2 regions of the Undibacterium sp. Ji42W genome follow, and region 2 is predicted to be linked to the other one. Evidence: predicted binding sites of a transcription regulator. Region 2 holds the regulator's gene; the other holds the start of a gene.
The links. The regulator FliA, encoded in region 2, starts transcription of late flagellar genes. The targets are predictions, from matches to a motif close to CTAAAGTTTNNNNNNNNNNNGCCGNTA.

Region 1: ACO0LG_RS11410 (flagellin) is a predicted target of FliA. The motif match lies at 6,083-6,109, and genes of this name have one in related genera.

The regions. Positions count from the first base shown of each region.
Region 1 is NZ_JBMPOV010000004.1:419,579-431,102, forward strand. It holds gene ACO0LG_RS11380 (acyltransferase) at 1-28, opposite strand, end outside; gene ACO0LG_RS11385 (methyltransferase domain-containing protein) at 38-1,264, opposite strand; gene ACO0LG_RS11390 (dTDP-4-dehydrorhamnose 3,5-epimerase family protein) at 1,261-1,839, opposite strand; gene rfbG (CDP-glucose 4,6-dehydratase) at 1,836-2,915, opposite strand; gene rfbF (glucose-1-phosphate cytidylyltransferase) at 2,909-3,679, opposite strand; gene ACO0LG_RS11405 (tetratricopeptide repeat protein) at 3,682-5,880, opposite strand; gene ACO0LG_RS11410 (flagellin) at 6,281-7,768, shown strand; gene ACO0LG_RS11415 (flagellar protein FlaG) at 7,869-8,252, shown strand; gene fliD (flagellar filament capping protein FliD) at 8,372-10,384, shown strand; gene fliS (flagellar export chaperone FliS) at 10,428-10,898, shown strand; gene ACO0LG_RS11430 (flagellar protein FliT) at 10,905-11,240, shown strand; gene ACO0LG_RS11435 (flagellar hook-length control protein FliK) at 11,246-11,524, shown strand, end outside.
Region 2 is NZ_JBMPOV010000011.1:128,896-140,419, forward strand. It holds gene flhB (flagellar biosynthesis protein FlhB) at 1-817, shown strand, start outside; gene flhA (flagellar biosynthesis protein FlhA) at 814-2,901, shown strand; gene flhF (flagellar biosynthesis protein FlhF) at 2,898-4,238, shown strand; gene ACO0LG_RS22825 (MinD/ParA family ATP-binding protein) at 4,231-5,061, shown strand; gene ACO0LG_RS22830 (RNA polymerase sigma factor FliA) at 5,070-5,801, shown strand; gene ACO0LG_RS22835 (flagellar motor protein) at 5,783-6,523, shown strand; gene motD (flagellar motor protein MotD) at 6,565-7,404, shown strand; gene ACO0LG_RS22845 (flagella synthesis protein FlgN) at 7,543-8,055, opposite strand; gene flgM (flagellar biosynthesis anti-sigma factor FlgM) at 8,058-8,363, opposite strand; gene flgA (flagellar basal body P-ring formation chaperone FlgA) at 8,491-9,219, opposite strand; gene flgB (flagellar basal body rod protein FlgB) at 9,407-9,811, shown strand; gene flgC (flagellar basal body rod protein FlgC) at 9,817-10,221, shown strand; gene ACO0LG_RS22870 (flagellar hook assembly protein FlgD) at 10,244-10,918, shown strand; gene flgE (flagellar hook protein FlgE) at 10,992-11,524, shown strand, end outside.

The DNA of each region.
Region 1 (11,524 bases), on a different contig from region 2:
TTCGCGCATCTGGATGTATTTCTATCATGCTGAGCTCTTACACCACCGTTAATTGAGGAATCGCAACGACGAATTGCGCGCCCCAGTTTTTTGCCTGGGCGAGGTCTTGCATGATTTCTGCCTGCAAATTCCAGGGCAAAATAAGAATGAAATCCGGTTTATCTGCCACTAAATGATGAATGTCAACAATAGGTATATGGCTGCCAGGCATGAACTTACCTTGCTTATGGGTGTTGATATCCACCACATACGGCAAGAGATCAGGCCTGACTCCAGAAAAGTTCAGCAAGGTATTGCCCTTGGCAGCAGCGCCGTAGGCGGCTACACGCTTGCCATTGCGTTTTGCGTTGAGTAAAAACTCCAGCAATGCAAACTTGGCAGACTCTGCCTTGTGCTGTGCCGCCTTATAGAAATCGTCACTGAGAATACCCGCTGCCTGTTCTGCTTGCAGTACTTGCGCGACACTGGCTTTTTCTTCGCGGTACCTGATATCCATTCTCTGCGCAAGCACGCGCAAACTGCCACCATGCGTTGGCCACTCCTGTACATCAAATACATGCAATCCGTTTTTTGCAAACACCGTCCTGACCGCATGCAATGACAAATAAGAATAATGTTCATGATAAGCAGTATCAAACTGGTTTTGCTCCACCATATTCAACAAATGCGGGAATTCAAAACTGGCGACACCTTGCTCACTTAAGAGCAGGCTAAAGCCAGCGACAAAATCATTAATGTCAGGCACATGCGCCAATACATTATTTGCTACTGATAGATCGACGCGCTGACCACGCGCCAATATCTCGTGAGCCAGTTCTACGCCAAAGAAGCGCTCTACGATATTGATGCCTTTTTTCCTTGCTGCCTCAGCGGTACTGGCGGTTGGTTCCACACCAAAACAGGGGATGCCGACCTCTTGCACATATTGCAACAAGTATCCATCGTTTGCTGCCACTTCCATCACCAGGCTTTGCGAATTCAAGCCCAAATCCTGGCACATCGCTTCAACAAATTTCTTCGCATGGGCCAGCCAGCTAGAAGAAAATGAACTGAAATAGGCGTAGTCGGCATCGAATAAATTTTCACGCCCGGTAAAATCCAGGGTTTGTGCCAGCCAGCAAGCATCACAAACCATTACCTTCAAAGGTAGCCAGATTTCTGCCTGGCTCAGGGCTTCTGGTTTTAAATAAGCATTCGATGGTGGTGCTGAACCAAGATCGAGAAAGGTTTGCGTCAATTCATGCGCGCAATGCCTGCACTTCATACAATCACTCCTTGAAATTCTTTACTTAACATGGGCCAGTTGCGGTCTTTATCCGACATCTCGGTTGTCCCCACAGGCCATTCTATTGCTAACCGGGCATCAAATGGGTTTAATCCCATTTCATCTGCAGGTACGTAAGGCTTGCTATGGCAATATAGCATCTCAACCTCATCCGACATGGTTTGAAAACCATGAGCGAAACCGGCAGGTATTAAAAACGAGCGCTGGTTCGCTTGTGACAGCAACACAGAATGCGACTGCAAGAAAGTGGCAGAATCAGCACGCAAATCTACGGCCACATCCCAGACCTCGCCTTTCATGCAGGTGATTAATTTCATTTCTGCACTTGGGGGCAATTGCAGGTGCATGCCGCGTATCGACCCCTTCACTGAAGTATAGGTATGATTCACTTGTGCGATTGGCTCGTGCCAGCCTAGCCCGGCCAAATCTGTTGCGCAAAACATGCGTTGAAAATAACCACGCTGATCACCCAGCACTTTTCTTTGCAGCAGGTAGAGGCTATCCAAAGGCGTCGATAAAATCTCAAAGCGGCCTGAGGCTGAGACTTGCATCATGCATTACCTGCCATGAAAGCGGCAATATCCTGGTCACATAATTCTGCAGCACACTGACCTTGTGCAAAATCACGATACCAGTGCATACTGCGGCTGACCGCCTGCTCAAGATTCCAGCGCGGGGCAACCCCCAGGGTCTGCCTCAATTTACTGGCATCCAATGCCAATAAGGCCGCTTCATGCGGGCCAACAATATCAGCCGCAAATTCAGTCTGCCCACTGCCATAAGCAGCCTGTGCAAGCTTTACTACTGCTCTTACACTTGCTGCATCATCGGGGCCTATGTTCCAGGCATGGCTGGCCTGTGGATTAGCATGCGCATACTGGGCAAGACACAGATATGCTGACAGTGGTTCCAGTACATGCTGCCATGGCCGGACAGAGTCGGGACGGCGAATCTGCAAAGTCTGCCCGCTTTGCCAGGCTTTTACAGCATCTGGCAGCAATCTGTCTTCAGACCAGTCGCCCCCGCCAATCACATTCCCGGCCCTGGCTGCCAACACGGCGGTGCCCTGCCCGGCCAGAAATGAAGCGCGATAGCTTGCCAGCACCAGTTCTGCCGCAGCTTTGCTGGCACTATACGGGTCATGGCCACCTAATTCAGCAGTTTCTGGATAAGGATTGATCTGCTCAAGATTGCGATAGACTTTATCCGTCGTGACGATCAGTGCAAGTTTTACATCGCTGCGCCCCCTGAGTGCCTCCAGCAGATTGGCTGTGCCCATGATATTGCTGGCAAAAGTCGCCAGAGGCTCACGATAACTAGCGCGCACCAGGGCCTGGGCTGCCAGATGGAATACAAACTCTGGCTGACACGCATCCATCGCAGCGGTCACCGCATGAATATCGCGTATATCGCCAATGTGACTGCTGACCTTGTCTTCAATCGTCAGCAAATCGAACAAATTAGGTTCGGTTGCTGGCGCCAAAGCCAGCCCGTGCACCACAGCGCCCATGCCAGACAGCCAGTATGCCAGCCAGGCGCCCTTAAAACCAGTGTGCCCGGTCAGCAAGATACGCCGCCCGCGCCAGAAGGCGGGATCAACGATGCTTGTTTTTGTGATGTGATTTACCATACTCGCCACGGTGCTTTTCCTGATTGCCACAAGTCTTCCAGCAGATTTTTTTCACGCAGCGTATCCATGGGCTGCCAAAATCCACTGTGCTCGAAGGCCATTAATTCCTGGCGTTTGGCCAATTCGGCAAGTGGCGCGGCTTCCCAGCTAACGCCATCATTATCGATAAAATCCAGCACTTTGGGAGACAGCACGAAATATCCGCCGTTGATCCAGCCACCATCACCACGCGGCTTTTCGATAAAACCGGCGACCTGATTACCGTCACGTTCCAGTGCGCCATAGCGTCCGGGCGGAAGAACTGCTGTCACGGTAGCCAGTTTGCCATGCTGTTTATGGAATGCGATGGAAGCAGCAATATCCAGGTCTGCAACACCATCACCATAGGTAAAGCAAAATGCTTCTTCACCCTGCAAATAACGGGCGACACGCTTGAGACGCCCGCCAGTCATGGTGTCTTCCCCGGTATCCACCAGGGTTACCTTCCAGGGTTCGGCATGGTGCTCATGCACCTCCATACTATTATTCTGCATATCGAAAGTGACATCTGACATATGCAGGAAATAATTGGCGAAATATTCCTTGATCAAATAGCCCTTGTAGCCACAACAGATCACGAATTCATTCACACCATGCGCCGAGTACGACTTCATGATGTGCCAGAGTATAGGATGCCCTCCTATCTCTATCATGGGCTTGGGCTTGAGGTGGGTTTCTTCAGAAATACGCGTCCCCAGGCCACCGGCTAAGATAACTGCCTTCACTCTTATTGTCCTTCACAATAAATTTGCCACATCTGGCGAAATGCTTTTTCTACTGAACGTGCAAAAGCCGGCTCGTCCATGAGCAGAGACTGCTCCATTTCCTGACGCAAACTGCCCCTTAGTCTGCGTAATCCATCCAGATCGTGCGCCAGAATAATGGCTTTTTGCGCATATTCATCCTCAGTATACGCTTGCCATTCTTCATGGCCAATCGCAGTCAGAATACTTGCGCCGATACGGCCAACAGAAGGCCGGTCTGCCAGGGAGATGAACGGAATGCCCATATATAAAGATTCCAGCAAGGTCGTTCCTGAATTATGCGGAAAACAATCCAGACTGATATCTATATGTTTCAGCACTTCCCAGGAAGGTGTAGTAAAGCCTATATGCAAACGTGAACGTTCGATTCCATAACGCATGAACCTTGACGCCATTTCATCCTGTACTTGCGGATCCTTGAAGTCGCCACTATTAATGATCAACTGGGAATTGGGCATCGCATCCAGTATCGTTGCCCAAACACGTACAACACGGTGATTAATCCTGGTGGAGCGTGACAAACTGCCAAAGGTAACCATGCCAGTCTGTTCAAAAGGCGAAGTTGTCAGTTCTGCCTTGCGCGTGTCGGGTCTGTATACATATGCAGGACCATCCAGGCACCATACTTTCTCTGAAAATAAATGGGCGCAATTGTCCGTAATTGTGGGCTTGTCCGTCAAGTAATAATCAATCGCACTCAAGCCAGTTGTATAACCATATTCAAGCCAATGCAAGGAAACTGGTGCCGGTTTGCGTGCGAATACCGACAGGCGGTTACCATTGGTATGACCCGCGACATCCACCAAGATATCGATGCCATCAGCACGAATACGTTCTGCCAGCACCTCATCTGTCATATCCCGGGTTGGCACCCAATGGTCTACCTGTTTTTTATAATAGTCTGTGACCTCGTCCTCAAACGGTGGATTGGCATAGGCATACACTTCAACCTGCCCTTTGTCATGCGCTTCTATGAGTGGCAAAAGAAAATACTTGCAAACATGATTGTAAAAAGCTTGGGTCACATAGCCTACTTTAAGCCGTTTGCCAGGTATAGGGGCATTTTCAAATGCCCTCCATGTTGCCTTTAGTGGAGCGGTAAACCGTACATCAAACTCGTGGTAAGCATTAAAAATGACTTCCGGCGTCAAATCTGGATGGTAATTCAGGCAAAACAATAAGTTGGTATAAATTTTTCTGTTGAAAGATGATTCACCATCTTGTCTGAAAGACAGTGTTTTTATGTAGGCTTCTATCGCTGCATCCAGGTGATTTGCTTCACGCAAGGTATCACCATAGGCGGCCCAGATCTCTGGAATATTCTGCGTCAGTGTCAAGGCATGCTGACCGCATTCTATAGATTCTTGCACCTGCCCGTTCTGACGCAGAGCATCAATCAGATTAGGGTAAACCTGAACCAGATCGGGTTGCAATTGCAAGGCATGCCGGTATTGCTCAATAGCGACGCTGTACATGCTGTGCTCGCGATAAGCCAACCCAAGATTGTTAAACAGGTAGGCCAGGTTGGGGTTTAATTGAACAGCTTTCGATATACTGGCAATCGCCTCTTCTGTTTTACCAATAAAACGTTGCGCATTGCCAAGATTATTTAGCCCGACCACCATATCTGGCTGTATCGCCAGTGCTTTTTCCAGATAAACAATAGCGTCGGCGCAGCGCTCCAGGGAAATCAGCACATTTCCCATATTTACAAGAACATGCGAATTATTCGGCAACAGGCTAACTGCCTTGCTTAATGCATCCAAAGCCTGAGGGAATTTGGCCTGTTCTATCCTGGCAAGACCAAGATAATCCCAGACGATGCCATCACGAGGCAAATAAGATGACAGCCACAAACTGCCATCTTCCAGTTGCGCATACTGCTTTGCCAATAAGTACTTATTAAATATACCGAAAGCGATTTTCCTGTTATCAGCAAAATGTGGCATGACGTCAAAGGCGAGCTTGATATACGTCATACCTTCATCGCACTCGTTTGTATCGCCACAGATTCTGGCTAAAGCATAGAGCGCTTCAGCATGGCGCGGAAAATGCCGGATAATATTCAGTGCGGCATGTTTTGCCTCGGCCAGCGCTCCAGCATCGAAAAACTTATGAACTTCACGCATTGCTTTTCGGGCATCAAAACCTGTTTTTGCCATGACCAGTTCCTAAGTAAGATTTTTTATCATTAATTATTTTTACAAATGCCTCGGTTTGCTTACAAATTATTTAAGCAAAATGAGTAAAACTGCATGCATAGAATGGAAAATACCAGAAACAACCCTGCTCAGGCTTATTTTATAACCAATGAATTTGTTTCCATGTGTTAAATAAAGCCCCAAAACTAAATCAAATTAGACCCTAAAGTATTTAAAAAAAGCGCCGACAAGCGGAATGACTAAAAAAACTTGAGCGAAAAAAATAAGATTTATTTTCAGAAACACGCTAAAACTTTTTTTATCTGTACCGATACCCTTTACAACGGCGGTCCAATAGTCAGCACGAAAGACCAAAGTTTCAGGCTACTACGCCAATTTGAATAACTTAGGGAGAATTACCATGGCTGTTATTAATACCAATATTGCATCGCTGAATGCACAACGTAACTTGAGCACATCCCAATCTGCTCTGAACACTTCCCTGCAACGTCTGTCTTCCGGTCTGCGTATTAATAGCGCCAAAGATGATGCCGCTGGTCTGGCTATTTCCGAACGTCTGTCTTCTCAAATTGGTGGCTTGAATCAAGCTGCACGTAATGCGAACGACGGTATCTCCCTGGCGCAAACTGCTGAGGGCGCATTACAACAAATCGGTTCCAACTTGCAACGTATTCGTGATCTGGCCGTACAATCTGCCAACGGTTCTAACAGCGTTTCTGATCGTGCCGCTCTGAACAATGAAGCAAGTCAGCTGATTTCTGAGATCAACCGCGTTGCCAGCAGCACTAACTTCAACGGTGTGAACCTGCTTGACGGTAGCTTCTCCGCACAAACTTTCCAAGTTGGCGCTAACGGTACATCGAACGATCAAATCAGTATCGCTTCCATCTCCAGCGCAAAATCTAGTGCCTTGGGTGTCGGTGCATCTTCCAGCTACGCAACAACAGTTGCCGGTGCCGGTGCAGTTACTACCACAGCCCTGGCTGCTGGTGACTTGTCCATCAATGGCTACCAAGTTGGTGCTTCTGCAGCAGATGGCGTATCCTTCTCCAACTCTACAGCTAGCGGCATCTCCAAAGCAGCTGCGATCAATGCAATCAGCGGCAGCACAGGTGTTACAGCAACTGTTGGTTCGACAACTGTTGCAGGTACTGCAAGCACTTCTGCAACAGCCATTGCTTCTGGCGACATTACTATTAACGGCGTAAATCTGGGTGCCTTGAATGCATCTACTTCTGGCGCACAACGTGGTGCTCAAGTAGCTGCTGCTGTCAATGCAATCAGTACACAAACAGGCGTTACAGCAACATTCAATACATCAACTGGTGCAGTTGCACTGGCTGCTGCCGATGGCCGTAACATCACTGTAACAGCGAGCTCAAACGCTGCGGCTGCCGCTGCAAATACAGGTATTACCGTATCAGCAACTGGCGCAACTGACGTAGCTACATCAACACTGTCACTGACTTCTACCAGCTCTGCTGGTATCACTCTGGCTAACGGTACAGGTACTGGTTTGACAGCTGCCAATCTGACAGGTGCCTTTACATCTGCTTCGGTAACGGTTGGTGCTGGTGTATCGTCACTGAATCTGGGTACGGCTGCCGGGGCCACCTCTGCGCTGACGACCATTGATGCGGCATTGCAGTCAATCAATAGTTCCCGGGCTTCTCTGGGTGCGTATCAAAACCGTTTCTCTTCCGCGATCGAAAGTTTGCAGACTAACTCTGAAAACTTGACAGCATCCCGCAGCCGTATCCGTGATGCAGATTTCGCCCAAGAAACAGCGTCCCTGACTCGTGGCCAAGTGTTACAACAAGCTGGTACAGCGATTTTGGCTCAGGCAAATGGCTTGCCAAACGGCGTTCTGGCCCTGTTGCGTGGCTAATAGAAGTAGGCTTAAGTAAATTAGGTTTATACTTAAAGCATAAAGCATGTCCCCCTGGTCATCTTTTTGATCAGGGGTATTTTTCTTGAAGGAAAAGATCATGGACATCCGGTCGATAGGGAGCGCATCTCCATCAGGACAACTGATCGCCGATCGTACAGTCGCACCTGATACCAGCTCACCCGTTTATAAGTCTGCAGCAGCTTCAACGCAAACCATTGATGCGGTCAAGGCAGCCTCCTCTGCGTCAACACCACCAGAATTTGATAAAGTGACCAAAGCAGTCGACGATATCAACAAAACAATCCAGTCTCTGTCACAATCCCTGGAATTCAGTGTAGAAGAACATAGTAATAAAGTAGTCGTGAAGGTGGTTGATCTGCAAACCAAAGAAGTCTTGCGCCAGATCCCGTCTGAAGAAGCCCTTGAAATATCGCGCTCTCTGGATAAACTACAAGGTCTATTGATCAAACAACAAGCGTAATTAGCTAATCTATAGTCAGTCCTGCATCTAAGTTTTAAATTGGCATGTAAATTCCCCTCTAAAGTCTGGTTTGTCTTTGCCGATAATTTAGTACAGTACGGTCTGACAAGGGGAACAATGTGGGCATACAATCGACAGGCTTAGGCGCCAATCTGGACGTCAACGGTCTCATTACCAAACTAATGCAGGTGGAGAGTCAGCCACTGACAACACTGGCGAAGAAAGAAGCCAGTTTTCAGGCAAAGCTATCTGCTTATGGCACGCTTAATAGCGCGCTCAGCGTTTTTCAGTCCAATGTTACCGGCCTCAGCAATCTGGGCACTTTCCAGTCGCTTACTGCTTCTGCAGGCGACAGCTCAATTTTATCTGCCACCACCACCAGCGTTTCTACTCAAGGTAGCTATAACGTCAATGTCACCAAGCTGGCACAGGCGCAAACTATTTCCAGTGCTGGTCAACTCAGCTCCACTGCGAGCATAGGTAGCGGCACCAGCACGACAATCAACTTCGAGTTTGGCACTATCGCTGGCGGCACTTCTGCAAATGGCGTGTATACAGGTTCGACTTTTACCCAGGATGCAACACAATCGATCGGTACAGTGACGATCGATGGCGCGAACAATTCGCTGCAAGGTATTCGTGATGCAATTAATGCCGCAAAGGTAGGTGCAACTGCAGCCATTGTTGGTGACGGCAGTGCTACGCCCTATCATCTTGTGCTTACATCAGCAAAAACTGGTGCCACTTCTAGCTTGAAAATCTCTGCTACTGGCGATGCCGCAATTCAAAGCCTGGTGAATTATGATCCGGCTGGCGCACAAAATTTTACGGAAACAACGACGGCACAAAATGCAGCGCTGACTGTTAATGGTATTGCAATTTCCAGTACATCCAATGCGGTAACTGGCGCCATACAGGGCACAACCCTGAACCTGAGCAAAGTGGGCACGACCAGTTTGTCATTGAGCGCCAATACCAGCGGGATACAATCTGCAATCAATGGTTTTGTGAAAGGCTTTAATGACTTTCAGGCCACGTTAAAAACCCTGACCGGTTACGATGCCAGTACGCAAAAAGGCGGCATCCTAATTGGCGATTCTACCGCCAGGAATGTACAAAGCCAGATCAGGTCGACACTCAGTACCGCTGTCAACGGGCTGGGTGGGAATATCACGAGTCTCGCCAGCATAGGCATCAGTTTTCAAAAAGACGGTACACTTTCTGTAGATTCTTCGAAACTAAATACTGCCTTGTCGACGAATTTCAATGAAATCAGCGGTCTGTTTGCCTCTGTCGGCAAAGCAACGGACAGCCTGGTCAGTTATACCAGTTCGACCAGCGCAACCAAACAAGGCGCTTATGGACTGGAAATCACAGCCATTGCCACGCAAGGTGGTTTGCAAGGCGACTTGGACCTGACTGCTGCCAGCACCACCATTGCTGCCAACACTGGCATCAATGTAACCCTGGATGGAAAGACGTCTCTGGTGTCGCTGGCTGCGGGCACTTACACGGCGTCTTCACTGGCGACCTTGCTGCAGACTTCGATCAATGGCAACTCTATATTCAAAGACAACAGCTCAACAGTCACTGCAACGATCAATGGCAGCGGCCAGTTGCAATTGCAATCAACCCGCTATGGCAGCGCGTCGAATGTGAGTCTGGCTGATGGCACAGGTACTGGTGCAGCCAGCTTTACCGGTACTGTGCTGAATGGTACTGCGGGCGTGGACGTAGCAGGGAAACTGAATGGCATTACAGCAGCCGGTAGTGGGCAATATTTGACGGGCGCGACTGGTTCCGATGCCGAAGGTTTGAAAATATTGGTCAGCGGTGGCTCACTTGGCGCACGCGGTACGGTCAATTTTTCAAGAGGTTATGCATCTCAGGTATCGTCTTTGCTGTCTAGTGTTGTTGGCACTTCAGGCTCTATATCCAGTGCTACAGATGGTATCAACCGTAGCATCAAGGACATAGGCAAACAAAGGGATATTTTAAATAGCCGCCTGTTCGATACAGAAGCACGCTACCGGGCACAATTTACAGCTTTGGACACTATTGTTAGTAGTTTGAATAATACTAGTTCATTTCTCACGCAACAACTGGCAGCACTGACGTCAAGTACGAAGTGAATGTGGTTAGCAGTATCAATAATATCAGAGAGGATTAATCGCTATGTTTGGCTCATCTCAAGTACGTGGTGCAAATGCCTACGCAAAAGTTGGCATAGAGACTGGCGTGATTGCTGCCAGTCCCCATAAATTGATTGTGATGCTTTTTGAAGGAGCAATCGTAGCGATCTCCAATGCATCGCAACACTTAAGCAACGGTGAAATTGCCTCTAAAGGCCAGTCAATTTCAAAAGCTATCGCCATTATCGAAAACGGACTGCGCGCAAGTCTCGATAAGAAGGCAGGTGGTGAAATAGCCAATAATCTTGATGCGCTTTACGAATATATGAGCGCCCGTTTGATTCGCGCCAATTTGGACAATAACGATGACATGCTCAATGAAGTAAAAAATCTCTTAAGGGATTTAAAATCTTCATGGGAAGCGATTGCACCCAGCAACGAACCTGTCGCAGAAGCACCAAAAATGAATATGGACCCATTGTCCCCTCGTCCTGCCAACTTTGTTGAGGCTTGAATCAAGATGAATAGTCTGGAACTAATCTCATTGTATGAAAATGTTGCCGCAATTACAGGCAATATGCTTGAAGCAGCACGCTCAGGCAATTGGGAGCTGCTGGAACAACTGGAGAATGACTGCTCCAGCCGCGTGCAAACCATACGTGAAAGCGAAATCCCTTTTGACCTGTCCGCAGACATGCGCGACAAGAAAGTCCGCATCATCAAGAAAATTCTTGCTGACGACAAGGAAATCCGTGATATTACCGAACCATGGATGGCGCAGTTGTCAGATCTGATAAAAAACTCCAGTACCAACAGAAAATTATCTAATGCTTATGGTGCAGGTAGTGCAGCCTGATTTTTATGGCTACCCCACTCGATAGTTTGTCCAAACCAGTTGCCAATATCGAGGCACCAGCAGCAGCATTATCCATCAACGAAACCAGGCAGGACATCACTCCAAAACTGGCGCAACTGGTTACCGGGCAATTGCTCAAAGGCGAAATCCTGTCGAAGTTGATGGATGGCAGTTTTACCGTGCGGGTGGCAGGCATTACCGCCAAGATGATGCTGCCAGAAGGTACAAAAACAGGCGACCAGATTCCATTGCGACTGATCGCAACCGAACCCCGCCCCACCTTC
Region 2 (11,524 bases):
GAACCCGATCTCTGGCTTGGGTAATATGATCTCTACCCGTGCAGGTGTGGAATTGATCAAGGCCATTGTCAAAACTATTTTGGTCGGCGTTGTCGCCTGGATAGTCATCATGGGGCAAAAGAATGCCATCTTCGCCTTGCCGCTGGAATCGCTGAAGTCTGGCCCGGCCCACGTAGGCCACATGATGGGGGTGTGTTTTCTGGCTATTGTCGGCTCACTGGCAGTGATTGCGGCGATTGATGCGCCTTACCAGATGTGGCAGTACGCAGAAAAGCTGAAGATGACCCATCAGGAAGTGATACAGGAATCCAAGGAAGCTAACGGTAATCCACAAATCAAGGCGAAGATTCGTGCACAACAGCGTGAGATGGCACGACGCCGCATGATGTCCGAGATTCCAACGGCTGATGTTGTTGTGACCAACCCGACTCACTTTGCTGTCGCTCTCAAATATACCGAAGGTGGCAATGGCGCACCTAAAGTCATTGCCAAGGGGGCAGATGCAGTCGCTGCCAAAATCCGTGAGCTGGCCAAGGAACACAATGTGCCCCTGCTGGAAGCGCCACCACTGGCCCGTGCCTTGTACAAACATACTGATCTCGGCGACGAAATACCAGAAGCCCTGTATGCCGCCGTGGCAGAAGTTCTGGCTTATGTTTACCAGTTGCGCAGTTACAGCAAGGGGGACGGCAATAAACCTGTAAAACCAAATGATTTACATGTGCCACCTGAGCTTGATCCCAATAATCAACCACAAAATCAACCACAAATTCAGGTGCAAAATCAACCATCTAATCAAGCAGGAGCCCAAGCATGAATAGCTTCACCTTGCCTGCCTGGATGAATGGCATGAACACCAGGGCGCTGGCTGCGCCTTTCCTCATCATCCTGATGCTTGCGATGATGATTTTGCCTTTGCCAGCCTTTATTCTGGACGTGTTTTTCAGCTTTAATATTGCGATTGCGATCATCGTCCTGCTGACCAGCTTATATACAATTAAACCGCTGGATTTCATGGTGTTCCCGACTGTGCTGCTGGTGAGTACGATGTTGCGCCTGTCCCTGAACGTCGCCTCCACCCGCGTGGTGCTGACAGAAGGCCACACTGGCCCAGATGCCGCCGGTAAAGTGATCGAAGCCTTTGGTCACTTTCTGATCGGTGGCAACTACACTGTCGGTATCGTGGTATTTATTATCCTGACCATCATCAACTTTACCGTCGTCACCAAGGGTGCAGGCCGTATCGCTGAGGTGGGTGCGCGTTTCGCCCTGGATGCGATGCCAGGTAAGCAAATGGCGATTGATGCTGATTTGAATGCAGGACTGATTGCTGAACAGGAAGCCCGCCGCCGCCGTACCGAAGTGGCGCAAGAAGCAGAATTTTATGGCGCCATGGACGGTGCCAGTAAATATGTACGTGGTGACGCGGTTGCGGGCATCATGGTCACCGTCATCAATATCGTCGGTGGCCTGGTGGTGGGTATGGTCCAGCATGACCTGGATTTTGCTACTGCGCTGAAAAACTATACCTTGCTGGCCATTGGTGATGGCCTGGTCGCGCAAATTCCTTCGCTGATTATCTCAACTGCTGCTGGTGTCGTAGTCTCACGCGTGGCCAGTGACCAGGATATCAGTGGACAGTTGATAGGGCAGTTGTTTGCCAAGCCCCAGGTCATGATCATCACTGGCGGCATAATTGGTGGCATGGGTATCATACCTGGCATGCCGCATATTGCCTTTATCCTGCTGGCAGCCATACTGGTTGGTGGTGGGTATATGCTTAACAAGCGCGGTCAGGTTGCTCCTGTCGTCGAAGAAAAAGTAGATGCCCCCGCCAGCACTGGCCAGGAAATGGAAGAAGCGACATGGCAAGACATCTTGCCTGTTGATACCCTAGGCCTGGAAGTCGGTTATCGCCTGATCCCTCTGGTGGATAAAAATCAAGGTGGGGAACTTTTGCGCCGCATTAAAGGCATACGCAAAAAATTCGCCCAGGAAGTGGGATTTTTATCGCCGCCTGTACATATTCGCGACAACCTGGAATTGAAGCCCTCGGCATACAGGATCACACTCAAAGGCGTGGAAGTCGGTGCTGGCGAGGCCCTGAGTGGTCAGTATCTGGCGATTAATCCAGGCATGGTGACCGGCAATTTGCCCGGTGCTGTCACGAACGACCCTGCCTTTGGTCTGCCTGCGGTCTGGATAGAAGCTGCCCTGCGCGAACAGGCGCAAGCCATGGGTTATACCGTGGTCGATTCCGGTACCGTAATCGCTACTCATTTGAATCACCTGATCACCAGCCATGCGGCTGAATTGCTCGGTCGTCAAGAAGTACAGTTGTTGATGGATCACCTGGCAAAAGACATGCCAAAAATGGTGGAAGAACTGGTGCCAAAAGCCTTGCCTTTATCCATCCTGCAAAAAGTATTGCAAAACCTGCTTGTCGAAGGTGTGCATATCCGCGATATGCGTACCATTATTGAGACTTTGTCTGAGCAAGCCATGCATACTCAGGATGCCAATGAATTGACGGCACAAGTCAGGATTGCTTTGGGCCGTGCCATTGTCCAGCAAATCTTCCCGACCGGGAATGAGATGACAGTCATGACCCTGGATAACCGTCTTGAACGCCTGTTGATGCAAGCCCTGCAAACCAGTGGTGCTGATGGCTCAGGCATGGAGCCTGGCCTGGCCGACACCCTGGCAAGCCAGACCGAGGCTGCGGCCCAGCATCAGGAGCAAATGGGTCTGACGCCGGTCTTGCTGGTGCCCGCGCCATTACGTGCCTTGCTGTCGCGCTTCCTGCGCCGCAATTTGCCACAACTTAAAGTCTTGTCACACGCAGAAGTACCTGAAACAAAAACCATTAGAGTCACCAGTCTGGTCGGAGGTCAATCATGAACGTCAGAAAATTTACCGCGAATACTTCTCGCGAAGCTTTGCGCATGTTGCGCGATGCTTTGGGGGCGGATGCCGTGATCCTGTCTAACCGTAATGTCGGCGGCAAGGTGGAGATACTGGCGATGGCCGATGAAGCTATCAGCACTATTGAACCCACTGCCAGCGATGAGATACTCATACCTGAAGTGCCACGCTTTGCACCACGCTTTCAGACTGAAGAGCCAGTCACCAGACAGCGTGTTTTTGAGCGTCCTGTCGAAGAACCTGCAATTGTCAGACCAACATTCAGACCGATAAACAATACAAACAGTACACATAGTACGCCTAACTTTGCCAATGAGGTTGAAGCGCCGGTCAGTGCCAATGAACTCAATGATGTGATGTCAGAGATACGCTCCATGCGCAGTATGCTGCAATCGCAACTGGCAGAGATTTCCTGGTCGCAGACACAAAAACGTCAGCCTCAAAAAGCAGAAATCCTGCGTGAATTACTGGCCACCGGCTTTAGTGCGAGCCTGGCTCGCTATCTGGTAGAAAAACTGCCGGAAACTGGCAAGGTCGAGAATGGGCTGGACTGGATCAAAAGCACCCTGGTGCGTAATCTGTCCACCATCGATAATGAAAATGAAATGCTGGAAAAAGGCGGCGTGTATGCCCTGGTAGGTCCGACAGGTGTGGGCAAGACGACGACGACCGCTAAACTGGCTGCCCGTTGCGTGATGCGCCATGGCCCCTCCAAGCTGGCATTGATCACGACTGACGGTTATCGTATCGGCGGTTTTGAGCAATTGCGTATTTATGGCAAAATCCTGGGTGTGATGGTGCATGCGGTCAAGGATGAGGCAGATCTACGCATCGCTTTGTCCGAGCTCAAGAACAAGCATACCGTCCTGATTGATACTGTGGGAGTCAGCCAGCGCGACAAAATGGTGACTGAACAGGTGGCAATGTTGTCTGGAACAGACACTCCGGTGAAGCGTTTGCTGTGCCTGAATGCGACATCGACAGGCGAAACCTTGAGCGAAGTAGTGCGCGCCTATCAAGGTAATGGCCTGGCAGGTTGCATACTGACCAAGCTGGATGAGGCCGCGACTATAGGTGGTGCATTGGATATTGCGATACGCCAGAAACTCATGGTGTATTACATTGCCAGCGGCCAGCGTGTGCCTGAGGATCTGCATATCGCCAATAAATTGTATTTGATCGACCGCGCTTTCAAGCTCAAGCGTGAGACAGCGGCTTTCCGTTACCTGGATGAAGAACTGCCTTTGTTGATGGCGGGTGCAGTTTCTGCACAAACATCAGGCCGTGCTGGCCAGGAGGTATCCCTTGGCTAGTTTTGATCAGGCAGAAGGCCTGCGCCGCATGCTGGCTGGACCAAAACCACGGGTATTCACTTTCTTGTCTGCATTGAGAGAAGATGAAAAAAGCGGCATGCTGGTCAATTTGGGAGTGTCGCTGGCGCGTCAGGGTAACCAGGTCTTGATGGTGGATGCGCGCGCTTCAGAAAACAGTGTGGGCGCATGGTTGAATGCCAGCGTTGATCAGACCTTATTGGATGTAGCGAAACAACAGCGTACAATGAAGGAAGCAGTCAAATTGGTGGCATCCGGCTTGTCGGTTACGATGCTGTCCCGTCATGCCTGGCTGCCGCCAGAAAATACACGGCAATTGTCCAAAGTGTTTGACGTGGCGGCCAACAGGGCTGATCTGGTCATCGTGGATAGCGAGATCAACCTGGACGACAGTTTCGCCTTGTCTACGCTGGATGACAGTGAGCTGGTGATACAGGTCTCTGCTGATCCTGCCATGATCAAGGCTGCGTATGGATTGATCAAACGCATAAGCAACCGGCTCGGCAGGCGTGGTTATGGTATTTTAGTGTCCGGCGCATCGGAAAAAGAGGCGAGATTGATTTATACGAATATGGCGCAGGCGGCCAGCCGTTACCTGGCGGTGCCACTGCACTACGTTGGCCATGTGCCGGAAGATGAACACGTAAGAAAGGCTGCGCATTTGGGACGTTCTGTGATTGATGCTTTTCCTAAAGCCCTCGCTTCGCTGGCATTTTCCCGGCTGGCTGAACAATTGGCGAAGACCGCGCGTTCCACCTTGTGTGTAGAGGGAGTCCCTGAGCTGGGTGTCGGTCTCGGAATGTAATCAAAAAAATGTACACCGCGAGCGGAAAATCAGATAAAAACTTCCTTTTAAGGGAGCATGCGCCACTGGTCAAGCGACTGGCTTACCAGTTGAAGGCGCGCCTGCCTCCCAGTGTGGAGGTGGATGATCTTGTGCAGGCCGGTATGATAGGCCTGCTGGACGCCGTCAACCGTTACGAAGATACCCATGGTGCACAGTTCGAAACGTATGCGGTACAGCGCATACGGGGCGCCATGCTGGATGAGCTGCGCAGCAGTGACTGGTTGCCGCGTGGCGTGCGCCAGAACATGCGCAAGATAGAAAACGCCATGAATGTGCTACAGCAAAAGCTGGGCAGGCCACCGCTGGAAACCGAGGTGGCGAAGTCGCTCAAGCTCAGCCTGGAAGAATACCAGAACCTGCTGACAGACAGTGGTGGACACCAATTGGTGTACTACGAAGACTTTCATGATGCGGATACCAAGGAACATTTCCTTGACCATTATTGTTCAGATGCGTCAGGTGACCCCTTACAGGATTTACTCAATGACGACTTCCGTGATGCCGTCATTGGGGCAATCGACAGCCTGCCAGAGCGCGAGAAGCTGCTCATGGGTCTTTACTACGAGCAGGAATTGAACTTGAAAGAAATTGGTGCGGTAATGGGGGTATCAGAGTCGCGGATATCACAATTGCATAGTCAGGCTGTTGCCAGGCTCAGGGCATACTTAAGGGAGAAAGCGTGGACTGGGCTAGCGTAATCGGATTGATACTGGTGATATTTGGCATAGTCACCGGACAGTTGATGGAAGGGGGCAACCTGTCTTCGCTGGTGCAACCCGCTGCCTTTGTCATCGTGGTAGTGGGAACGCTGGGGGCAGTGCTGCTGCAAAGCCGGCTCAACACTTTCAAGCGCGGCGTGCGTATGCTGCGCTGGGTGGTATCTGAGCCACCTGATACCAGTAAGAAGAATGTTGCTGATGCCTTGATCTGGAGTGTCGTTGCCCGACGTGAAGGATTTTTGAGCCTTGAGCGTTATATGAATGCCTCATCTGATCCTTTCATCAGCAAGGGATTACGCCTGGTGATCGATGGTATAGACCCGATACGCCTGAAAGACATCCTCGACGTTGATATTTCATTATATGAAATGGAACAGCGCCAGGCTGCCAAAATCTGGGATGCGGCGGGTGGTTATTCACCTACCATAGGCATTTTGGGTGCGGTGCTGGGACTGATTCATGTCATGGAAAATCTCAGCGACCCTTCCAAGCTCGGCGGCGGTATCGCAGTTGCCTTTGTTGCCACTATTTACGGTGTGGGCATGGCCAACTTGTTATTTTTGCCAATCAGCAATAAATTGAAAGAAATCATAGGCCGTGAAGTGACGCGCCGTGAAATGCTTTCTGACATTTTTTACAGTATTGCCCTTGGTGATAGCCCGCGCGTGGTGGAAGAACGGCTGACCCATCATCGGAACTGACGGTAAGACTGAAAGTTACGCTACATTGAGAAAAAGTACTTATGGCAAGGAAAAAATACCACGAAGAACCAGACAACCATGAGAGATGGCTGGTTTCTTATGCGGATTTTATTACCCTGCTGTTTGCTTTTTTTGTTGTCATGTATGCCATTTCCTCGCTGAACGAGGGCAAATACCGCGTCTTGTCAAATTCTCTGACCGGTGCATTTGGCAAAGTCATGACTGTTAATCCTAAGCCTGTTGATGCGCAGACTGAACAAAAGATCAAGCTTGATCCTCTGCCTCTGGTCAAAAACCGTATCAATGAAGGTTTGCGCAAAGAAAAAGCGCAAATGACCACCATGGCCAAAGATATCTTGACCGTGCTGGAACCCCTGGTGCGCGAAGGCAAGGTGAGGGTCACCCAGACCAGCCGGGGCATCACCATAGAAATTAATGCCAGCCTCTTGTTCGCTCCTGGTGATGCACGTCTGAATGTGGATTCCATACAGGCACTTAAAGCAATCGCTGGCGTCCTGAAGATTGATACCCATGCCATACAGGTAGAGGGGCATACCGATAATCTGCCGATCAAAAACTCCATTTTCCCATCCAATTGGGAGTTGTCTGCCGTGCGCGCCAGTACTGTTGCGCGTTTGCTTACAGAAAATGGGGTAGATGAAAACCGGGTGACCGCAGTGGGGCAGGGAGCGAAACTGCCTGTCAGTGAAAATGATACTCCGGAAGGACGCTCCAGGAACCGTCGTGTTTCTATCACCATTCTGGCGGTTTTGCCAGAACCGGTGGTGGAGGTGCCCATCACACCAGCAGCTCCAGCAACACCAGGCGCAACACCTCCGGCACCGCTGTTGCGTCCTACCGCCGCTTCTCTGGGGTTGTAAATTCCGAAGTTTGCTTGCCGGCTGAGTTAAGGGCAATAAGAGAAAGTCATCACGAAAACATCGCGATGAAATAGCTGTAACTGTAGTTTGTTGCGGATAGAAAGTTTTACAGCAAAACAGGGCAGCAAGTGACCTTGCTCAGGTGGCGATATAGCCCTTGCCTGGCGTGCTCTTGACCGTGGACTGACCATTTGGGCCATACATGGATCCAGCTTGGTTGGTATTTTGTTGCAGCAAGTTCAAGGTGGCTTGGTTCAGTGACAACCTGCGGTTAATCAGCGACCCATTCGTACGGTTGTCTTCTTTTGCCTGCACAGTCAGTTCCAGCAATGCGTCCCAATGCCTGGCACTATCTTGTGTATCGATCGCTGCATCGCCCACTTGTGCCGCTTGCGCCAGGTAAGCCTGCATACCTTCAAGGTCAGTATTAAAGCCAAGGTCGCTCAAGAAGCTGTTACGCTTTTTTTCAAGCTCCGTCATTTTGATCACAAGCTGTCCCTTGCTCTGGGTAAAGTCATTGAGCTGGACTACGTCGCTTTCTATCAATGCTGATTGCTCTTGCTTAAGCAAATCGGCGAGCGAAGTCATGATGCTCACTTCTTCCTGCAGGCATTGTTGAATGGCAGCGTGTCCGGAACTTCTTGCGTTCATTTTTAACGTTTTCTGGAATTGAGCAAATCTTTTACTGTTTCCAGCAAGCCATCAGCGACTTTTTCCGAGTTCACTTGAAAGCGTCCTTCAGAAATGGCCAACTTGATCGCTTCCACCTTCTTCGTCTCAAACACAGCACCGCTTGCCTGCGTACTTTGCAAGGCTTGCAACTGTGAGGACAGGGGCGAGATCTGTACTTTCGACGAATTCGCAACGGGAACCGCATTATCTGCTGGTTTTTCCGTGCGAGCCTGTTGCGGGCTTACTGGTAGCCCCGCGGTTTTATTTAGTGCGTCATCAATTTTCACAGCGATACCCTCAGTATGGGACTTACAAACATCTACATCCAGTTTATCGGCTGCTTAATTTTAAACTTTAACCTTACTGCAAAAAAATATTGCATGTATTTAATTCTGTCCGGGCAAACTCTTGCTATCAGTAAATTATTTCTATAATGCCACCATTTTTGGCAACGCCACTAACGGTTTGTCCGGAACTGGTTTTCGCTTTGGCAATTTGACCATTTGCTGCGTTATTGAGAGCAATAGCATCCGTTGCCACTTGGAAACCAGGTCCATTGCTGATTACCCGCACAGATTGCCCTTGTTGCACGACTGCGGGGCTTTTTAACGCATCCAGCCGCATGACACTGCCTGACGCCATGGAAACCTGCATGCTTTTGCCTATAGCCTGTTCAGGCGCCGTAATGACGCCAGCTGGTAATTTTGAAATGTCACCCCTTTGCTTGTTCAAATCGCTGAGAGAGATTACTTGCCCATGGGTAAGTGCATTGGCTGCGACATAATAATCTGCCGTGACTTGCACATTCGCCTGCAGATAGACCAGCCAGGGTGCAGGGGCCGTGCAACGTATCGCCAGCGTCACTTTCCCCCAAGGCTTGCTGCCAGGTAATAAATAGGGATTGGGATTGTCGCAAGCCTGCAAGTTGAGCCGTTTATCCACTTCGCCCACGGTCACCAGTATCTCGTTGCTCTGGCCCGACGCCTGCAATGTCAGAAAATCAAGTGCGATCTGGCGCAATTGTGCTGCGTCTTGCTGCTGGCTAACGGGAGCAGCCTCGCCCAGACATGGTAGCGCCAGCACTGCTGTCAACGCCAACACTTGCTTGTTATATAGCTTTCTGAATAACTTTGCGGCTTTCATGTTGCTTCCTGCCTGGATTGTTCTGAACTCTATTTTAGGATGACCAGTTTTTTTTGAAAGCACGAATAAACAGGTTTTTCCCATTCTACTTGCCTGATCAAACTTGTACTGTGGCGACTAAGATGCAAGGCATAGAAAACCCTTATGCGCCTCATGTACCTTGGGCGCTATGGTCAAGGAGATAAAGATGGTAAGCAAACTAGATGATTTTTTCAAGTTTCACGAGACTGCATTATCAGTCCGCGGGCAGCGCCAGCAATTGCTGGCATCAAATATTGCCAATGCGGATACTCCTAACTACAAGGCCAAGGACATTGATTTTTCAAGTGCCCTGAGCCGTGCACTGGGACAAAACCTGAACCAGTCACCGACCGTTTTGAATAAAACAGTGGAGCAGCATATTGATACGCCGGGTAGCGTGGCAGGTGGCGCACCACAGTTTCGGCCGACAGTGCAGGGTAGTGTCGATGGCAATACCGTGGATATGGATGTAGAACGCAATCAATTTACTGACAATGCCCTGCGTTATGAAGCCAGCCTGACCCTGATCAATATGCAGATCAAGGGTATGTTGGCAGCGATACAAGGATAACCATCATGTCACTCTTTAATGTCTTCAATGTTGCCGGATCAGCCATGAGCGCGCAGTCTCAGCGCCTGAATGTGGTGACCAGCAATCTTGCCAATGCCGACAGTGTCACCAGTTCAGACGGTACGCCATACAAAGCCAAGCAAGTAGTGTTCAGCGCGGTACCTGTTGCCGGCACTGCTTCTACGGCAGTCAAGGTAAATGAGGTTGTAGAAGATACTAATCCGCCTAAACTGATGTATGACCCAAAACACCCGATGGCAGATGAAAAAGGCTATGTCGCCATGCCGAACGTGAATGTAGTGGAAGAAATGGTGAATATGATTTCGGCATCACGTTCATATCAAAACAATGTAGAAGTCATGAATGCAGCAAAAACCATGCTGCTGAAAACCTTGACTTTAGGGCAATAAGATTTTCTGTAAGGAATAGATCATGGCTACCACTGGCGTACAAAGCAGCACCGTCGATCCAACATTGCTGGCGACGATGAACGGTGCAAAGGCATCAACCAATTCGACTGAAGATGCAAAAAACACTTTCATGACCTTATTGGTCACCCAACTCAAGAACCAGGATCCGCTGAACCCCATGGACAATGCCCAGGTAACCAGCCAGCTTGCCCAATTATCGACTGTCTCTGGCATCGATAAATTGAACGCCTCTGTGACGGCCCTGGGTGCCAGTTTCCAGAGCGGACAAAACTTGCAGGCTGCCAATATGATAGGCCATGGTGTGATAGCACCCGGCAATACCATGGTAGTCACTGATGGCAAAGGGATTTACGGTGTTGAGTTGCCTCAGGCGGCCAGCAATGTTGACGTGGTCATACGTGACAGTTCAGATGTAGTGGTCAGGAAGATGGCCCTGGGTGCCTTGCCACAAGGCGTGAATACTCTGACCTGGGATGGTAAAACCGATGCGGGAACGACCGCTGCCAACGGCGCCTACAAGTTTGAATTTGTCGCCAATGCGGCTGATAAAAAACTCGAGGCAACCAGCCTCGCATTTGGCGTGGTGTCGAGCATTACTTCTGGCTCTCAGGGATTGAAGCTCAGCCTGCCCAATATCGGTGATGTCAGCATGAGTGATGTAAGACAAATTTATTGATCCTTGGAGTAATCCTGTATCAAATCCTGCAGTAAAAAAGTGAACGAACTAGCCTAAGTAAGGGAGAAATATCATGGGTTTTCAACAAGGACTGAGTGGACTTAATGCCGCTTCCAAATCCCTGGATGTGATTGGTAATAATATTGCCAATGCCAGCACCGTGGGTTTCAAGCAGGGACAAACGCAATTTGCCGATGTCTATGCCAACTCACTCAATGGTTCTTCTGGCGGTACTGTAGGTATCGGTACTAAAGTATCTGGTGTCGTGCAGCAATTCACACAGGGTAATATCTCGACGACGAATAACCCGCTGGATATTGCAATCAATGGCGGCGGCTTCTTCCGCATGTCCACCAATGGTGCGATTACTTATACGCGTAACGGTCAGTTCCAGCTCGATAAGCTGGGTAATATCGTCAATGCGCAGGGTGCGCAATTGACAGGTTATGTGGCCAATGCCGCAGGTGTATTATCGACTGGCGCTGCTGCCCCCATCAATATCAACACTTCGGATATTCCACCGGCGCAGACAGCGATCATCAATGCAGTCATGAATCTCGACTCTCGCAAGCTGGTGCCTGGCACGCAATTGCCTGCCACTATTCC